2 regions of the Cellulosimicrobium sp. TH-20 genome follow, and region 1 is predicted to be linked to the other one. Evidence: predicted binding sites of a transcription regulator. Region 1 holds the regulator's gene; the other holds the start of a gene.

Evidence for each region. The regulator HspR, encoded in region 1, represses chaperone genes until heat shock. The targets are predictions, from matches to a motif close to AAGTTGAGTCNNNNNGACTCAACTT.
Region 2: the regulator HspR is predicted to act here: its motif matches at 2,011-2,035, upstream of clpB (ATP-dependent chaperone ClpB).

Annotation. Positions count from the first base shown of each region.
Region 1 covers NZ_CP020857.1:1,421,377-1,424,581, forward strand. The annotation lists gene grpE (nucleotide exchange factor GrpE) at 1-213, shown strand, start outside; gene B8281_RS06325 (DnaJ C-terminal domain-containing protein) at 367-1,362, shown strand; gene B8281_RS06330 (heat shock protein transcriptional repressor HspR) at 1,506-1,907, shown strand; gene B8281_RS06335 (DUF1540 domain-containing protein) at 2,066-2,374, shown strand; gene B8281_RS06340 (hypothetical protein) at 2,482-3,205, opposite strand, start outside.
Region 2 covers NZ_CP020857.1:279,904-283,108, forward strand. The annotation lists gene clpB (ATP-dependent chaperone ClpB) at 1-1,956, opposite strand, end outside; gene B8281_RS19380 (hypothetical protein) at 2,254-3,205, shown strand, end outside.

The DNA.
Region 1 (3,205 bases):
GCCGACAAGCTCGACGCGTCGCTCGAGAAGTTCGGGATCGAGCGCTACGGCGCGGTCGGGGACGAGTTCGACCCCACCGTCCACGAGGCGCTCATGCACCAGCCCGACCCCGAGGCCACCGCCACCACGGTGAACCTCGTCATCGAGCCGGGCTACCGGATCGGGGAGCGGGTCGTGCGCGCCGCGCGCGTCTCGGTCGTCGGCCCGCAGTAGCCACCCCTTCCTCGTGCCCGACGGCGCGGGCGCACCTCCCGCGCGGAGGTGCGCTCCGCCGTCGGGCACGCGAGGATCACCAGCAGCAGACCCACCGGCAGCAGCCACGGAACGAAGGACCAGGACCACGACCACCGACAGGAGGGAGGCGCCGTGACCGGACAGGACTGGATGGAGAAGGACTTCTACGCCGCGCTCGGCGTCCCCAAGGACGCCGACGACGCCGCGATCAAGAAGGCCTACCGCAAGCTCGCCCGCAAGTACCACCCTGACCAGAACCAGGGTGACGCGAGCGCCGAGGCCAAGTTCAAGGAGATCGGCGAGGCGTACGCCGTGCTGTCGGACCCCAAGGAGCGCGAGCAGTACGACGCGATCCGGGCGATGGCGGGCGGCGGCGCGCGCTTCTCCGCGGGCCCCGGCGGTGCCGGGGGAGCGGGCTTCGAGGACGTCTTCGGCGGCATGTTCGGCGGCGGCGGGGGCCCGGGCGGCACCCGGGTGCGCTACTCGACCGGCGGCCAGGGCGCGGGCGGGTTCGAGGACATCCTCGGCTCGATGTTCGGCGGCGGCGCGGCGGGCCAGCAGTTCGGCGGCCCCCGCCCCCGTGCGGGCGCCGACCTCGCGGCCGCCACGACCCTGCCGTTCCGGCAGGCGGTCGAGGGGTCGACCGTGACGTTCACCGTCGACGGCCGCACGGTCACCACGCGCATCCCGCCGGGCGTCCGCGACGGCCAGAAGATCCGGCTGCGCGGCAAGGGCCGCCCCGGCACGGCGGGCGGGCCCGACGGCGACCTCGTCGTCACCGTGCACGTCACCCCGCACCCGGTGTTCTCGCTCGACGGGAACAACCTGCGGATCACGGTCCCGGTGACGTTCCCCGAGGCCGCGCTCGGCGCCACCATCGCCGTCCCGACGCTCGACGGCTCGACCGTCAAGGTCAAGGTGCCGGCCGGCACGCCCTCGGGGCGCACGCTGCGCGTCCGCGGCCGCGGCGTGAAGACCGCGAAGTCGACCGGCGACCTGCTCGTCACGGTCCAGGTCGCCGTGCCGCAGAAGCTCTCGAAGGCCGCGCGCGAGGCCGTCGAGACGTTCGCCGCCGAGACCGCCGGCCAGGACGTGCGCGCCGACCTGGTCCGCCAGGCCGCGGAGTGAGGGGGGCGACCATGATGCTCCAGCAGGAAACTCATCATCTCTCGATCGGTGGGGACTCGGGCGGCGTCGGACGCGCTCCCGCGAGCGACGTCGACCAGGACGCGCCCGTCCTCGTCATCTCGCAGGCGGCCGCGCTCGCGGGCATGCACCCGCAGACGCTGCGCCAGTACGACCGCCTCGGCCTCGTGGTGCCCCGCCGCACCGCGGGCCGGGGGCGGCGGTACTCGCTGCGCGACGTCGCGAAGCTGCTCGAGGTGCAGCGCCTCAGCCACGACGAGGGCATCAACCTCGCGGGCATCCAGCGGATCCTCGCCCTCGAGTCCCAGGTCGAGCGGCTCGAGCGGCGCATCGAGGCGCTCTCGGCGCGCGTCGAGCCGGGCGGCCGCGTGTTCGCCGCCGCGGCGAGCGGCGACGTCGTCGTCGTGCCGCGCGGGCGCAGCGTGCGGCGCGGGGTGGAGGAGGCCCTGCGCGAGACGCTCGTCGAGCACGGCGAGGCGCGCGCGCTCGTCATCTGGCGGCCCCGGGCCGACGGCACCGACAACTGACCTGCGACGCGGCATTTCCGCAAGAATGCCGTGCGCTAATTGCTGCGCATTCCTGCATTTCTAAGCAAGGCCTTCCTTGCTATACACCGAGGAATTCCGGGAATACCGTGGAACGCGGAGACCGACCCACGGCGGGTCCTCGGAGACAGGAGATCGCGATGAGCAGCCTCACGGAGATGCCCCAGGTCGTCGAGTGTTCCATCGACGGCTGCGGCTACAACCACGACCACGGGTGCCACGCGGGCGCCGTGACCATCGCCGGTCACACGGGCGACGCCGAGTGCGCGACCTTCATCCCGCTGGGCACGAAGGGCGGGCTGGAGAAGGTGCTCGCGCACGTCGGGGCCTGCCAGCGCACGGAGTGCGTCCACAACGCCTCGCTCGAGTGCTCCGCGCCGTCGATCCGCGTCGGGGCGGGCGCGTCCGGCGAGGACCGGGCCGACTGCCTCACCTTCACGCCGCGCTGACGCGCGGTCGCCGCCTTGCTCGCGGGCGGTCGGTCACCCGCCGGCCGCAGACGCCCCCGGACGCCCCGGACCACGTGCTCGCCCGCGTGGGACGGGGCGTCGTCGTGTCAGCGCTGGAGCGTGTCGAGGAGCTGGACGGCCGCCGTGTGGGTGCGGGGGAGCGGTTCGAGCCAGACGCGCGGCGGCCGGCGCAGGATGGCCGTGACGCCCAGCGCGAGACCGGTGCGCTCGATGTTGTGGCGGAGCACGGTGCGCACCATCGCGTCGTCCGCGTCCCGCTCGCCGAGCACGACGAAGAGCCCGTTGCCGATCGAGGCCATGGGGTGGCCCTCGCCGAACGTGTGGGTGAGCGCGCGGCCCATCGCCGCCGAGCGCGCGAACCGCTGCCATCCCGTCAGGTCGTCGAGCGCGACGTCGACGACGAGCAGCCCGTGGGTCTGGGTCGCGTCCAGGCCCGCGCGCTCGGCCGCGCCGTACGTCTCGCGGAGCCGGTGCACCAGGTACTGCGTCGTCGCGAGGCCGGACTCCGGGTCCAGGACCTCGGGTGTCACGGGGCTGGCCTCGTACCCCTCGGACCAGCCGACCGCCACGCCGCGGACCAGGTCGACGACCGGCTCGCGGTCGTGGGCGCGGTACAGGCAGACGACGTCGTCGATGGCCTCGCCGATCCCGACCCCGGCCTCCGCGCGGACGCGGCCGAGCCGCTCGGCGGCGGGCGTCGTGTCCCGCTCCTCGCACAACGCCTCGACGAGCGCGTCGACGGCAGGGTGGTACCAGTCGCCCGGCCGTAGCCAGACGCTGTCGGCGCTGGCGCGCCGCCACCGCTCGCGC
Region 2 (3,205 bases), 1.1 Mb from region 1:
GTGCTTCTCGGAGTACTCGGACATGTCGATGCGCACCATGGCGCGCTCGTCGTCGAAGAGGAAGTCGGCGAGCGACTTCGCGAGCTCCGTCTTGCCGACGCCCGTGGGGCCGAGGAAGAGGAACGAGCCCGTGGGGCGGTCCGGGTCGGCGACGCCCGCGCGCGAGCGGCGGACGGCGTCGGACACCGAGCGGACGGCGGCCTGCTGGCCGATGAGGCGCTCCCCGATGACCTCCTCCATGTGCAGGAGCTTCTCGCTCTCGCCCTGGAGCATGCGGCCGGCGGGGATGCCCGTCCACGCGGACACGACCTCCGCGATCTCGTCGGCGCCGACCTTGTCCGCGATCATCGGCGCGGCCTCGGGGCCGGACGCGGCGAACGCGTCGTCGGCCTGCTCGGCCGCCTCGGCCTCGTCGAGCTCGCGCTGCACCTGCGGGATCTCGCCGTACTGCAGCCGGCCCGCGGTCTCGAGGTCGCCCTCGCGGATCGCGCGCTCGACCTGGACGCGCAGCTCGTCGAGCTTGGCGCGCAGGTCGCCGACGCGGTTGTGGCCCGCCTTCTCGGCCTCCCACCGCGCGGTGAGCGCGGCGAGCTCCTCACGACGGTCCGCGAGGTCGGCGCGCAGCTTCTCGAGCCGTTCGAGCGACGCGGGGTCGGTCGACTCGGACAGCACGACCTCCTCCATCTCGAGGCGCGTGACGGCGCGCTGCAGCTCGTCGATCTCGATCGGCGAGGAGTCGAGCTCCATGCGGAGCCGCGACGCCGCCTCGTCGACGAGGTCGATCGCCTTGTCCGGGAGCTGGCGGCCGGTGATGTACCGGTCGGAGAGCGACGCCGCCGCGACGAGCGCCGAGTCGGCGATCGTCACCTTGTGGTGCGCCTCGTACCGCTCCTTGAGGCCGCGCAGGATCGCGACCGTGTCCTCGACGGAGGGCTCCCCGACGAACACCTGCTGGAACCGGCGCTCGAGCGCGGGGTCCTTCTCGATGTACTCGCGGTACTCGTCGAGCGTGGTCGCGCCGACGAGGCGCAGCTCGCCGCGCGCGAGCATGGGCTTGAGCATGTTGCCCGCGTCCATGGCGCCCTCGCCGCCCGCGCCCGCCCCGACGACCGTGTGCAGCTCGTCGATGAACGTGACGACCTCGCCGTCGGAGGACTTGATCTCCTCCAGGACGGCCTTGAGGCGCTCCTCGAACTCGCCGCGGTACTTCGCGCCCGCGACCATGCTCGCGAGGTCGAGCGACACGAGGCGCTTGCCCTGGAGCGACGTCGGGACGTCGCCCGCGACGATGCGCTGCGCGAGGCCCTCGACGACGGCCGTCTTGCCGACGCCCGGCTCGCCGATGAGCACCGGGTTGTTCTTGGTGCGGCGGCTGAGCACCTGCACGACGCGCCGGATCTCGGAGTCGCGCCCGATGACGGGGTCGAGCTTGCCCTCGGCCGCGCGCGCCGTGAGGTCGGTCCCGTACTGCTCGAGCGCCTTGTAGGTGCCCTCGGGGTTGGGGCTCGTCACGCGCGCGCTGCCCCGGACGGCGGGCAGCGCGGAGCGCAGGGCCTCGGCCGTGGCACCGGCCTGCTGGAGGATCGTCGCGGCCTGCGACGACCCGGCCGCGATCCCGAGGAGCAGGTGCTCCGTCGAGACGTACTCGTCGCCGAGCGCCTGGGCCTCCTTCGCGGCGGCGTCGAGCGCCGCGGACGTGGCACGCGACGGCGTCGGCTGCGCGACGGCCGAGCCGCTCGCGGTGGGCAGCGCGACGAGCGCCGCGCGCACCTTCTGCCCGACGGCCTGCTTGTCCGCGCCGACGGCGTCCAGGAGCCCGACGGCGACACCGCCCTCCTGCGTGAGCAGCGCGGCCAGGAGGTGGGTCGGCTCGAGCTGCGGGTTGCCGGCGGCCGACGCGGTCTGGATCGCCTCGCCGATCGCCTGCTGCGACATCGTGGTGAACTTCGTTTCCATAGGTGCTCCGATGTGATGCCTCGAAAATCTGGTCTGACCAGTGGAACGACTCCTAAGTTGAGTGTATTCCGCTCAACTTCGTTCGGCACTCCCGGACGACCGCTCGCCGTCCTCGCACGCCCTCGGAGCGGATGAAGTCCGGCCGCATTCCGTCTCAAAACGGCATCGACCCTCGCCCCGGGCGACGATCCGCGACATGCTGGGCGGGTGAACTCCTCACCCTTGCGCAGACGACTCGGCCTCGGTGCCCTCCTCGCCACCCTCGCACTGTTCCTCACGGGGTGCATGAGGATGGACATGGCCATCACCCTCAACGAGGACGACACGTTCGACGGCAGCGTCGTCATGGCGTTCTCGGACGAGGTCGCCGAGTCCATGGGCTCGGACCCCCAGGAGCTCTGGGACCAGATGGGCTCCGAGATGGAGTCCGAGATGCCGGAGGGCGCGACGCAGGAGCCGTACGCGCAGGACGGCTACACCGGCACCAAGATCACCTACGCCGACCAGCCGATCGCGCAGCTCGATACCGGCGCCGCCGACTCGATCTCCGTCACCCGCGAGGGCGACGACTACGTCGTGAGCGGCTCGATGGACATGACGGGCGAGGAGTTCAACCCGGACACGGGTGACGCGGCGACCGACGAGATGTCGCGGCAGATGATGGAGGGTCTCGACATCAAGATCGCCATCACGTTCCCCGGCGAGGTGGCGGAGTCCAACGGTGAGGTCGACGGCAACACCGTGACGTGGACGCCGGTGGTCGGCGAGGTCAACGAGATGACGGCGCGCGGCTCGGCCGTGCCCGGCGGCTCCGCGGGCTCGGGGACGGACGAGGGCACGGACGAGGGGACCGACGACGGCGCGACCGCGCCCGACGCCGAGAGCTCCGACGGGTCCGGCTCGTCGGCGTGGATCTGGTTCCTGGTCGGCGGCCTCGTGCTGCTCGGCATCATCGGCCTCGTGCTGTGGCTCGTGCTCCGCTCCAAGCCCGGCACGCAGGACGGCCAGGGCACCGGCTTCCCGCAGGGCGGGTACCCCGGCCAGCCCGGACAGCAGGGCGTCTACGGCGCGCCGGGCCAGTACCCGGGCCAGCCCGGCCAGCAGGGTCAGTACCCCGGCCAGCAGCCGTACCCGGGCCAGCAGGGCCAGTACCCCGGGCAGGGCCAGCAGGGCCAGTACCCCGGCCAGTACGGCCAGCCCGGCGCGCACCCCGGCCAGCAGGGCCAGTACCCGGGCCAGCCCGGTCAGC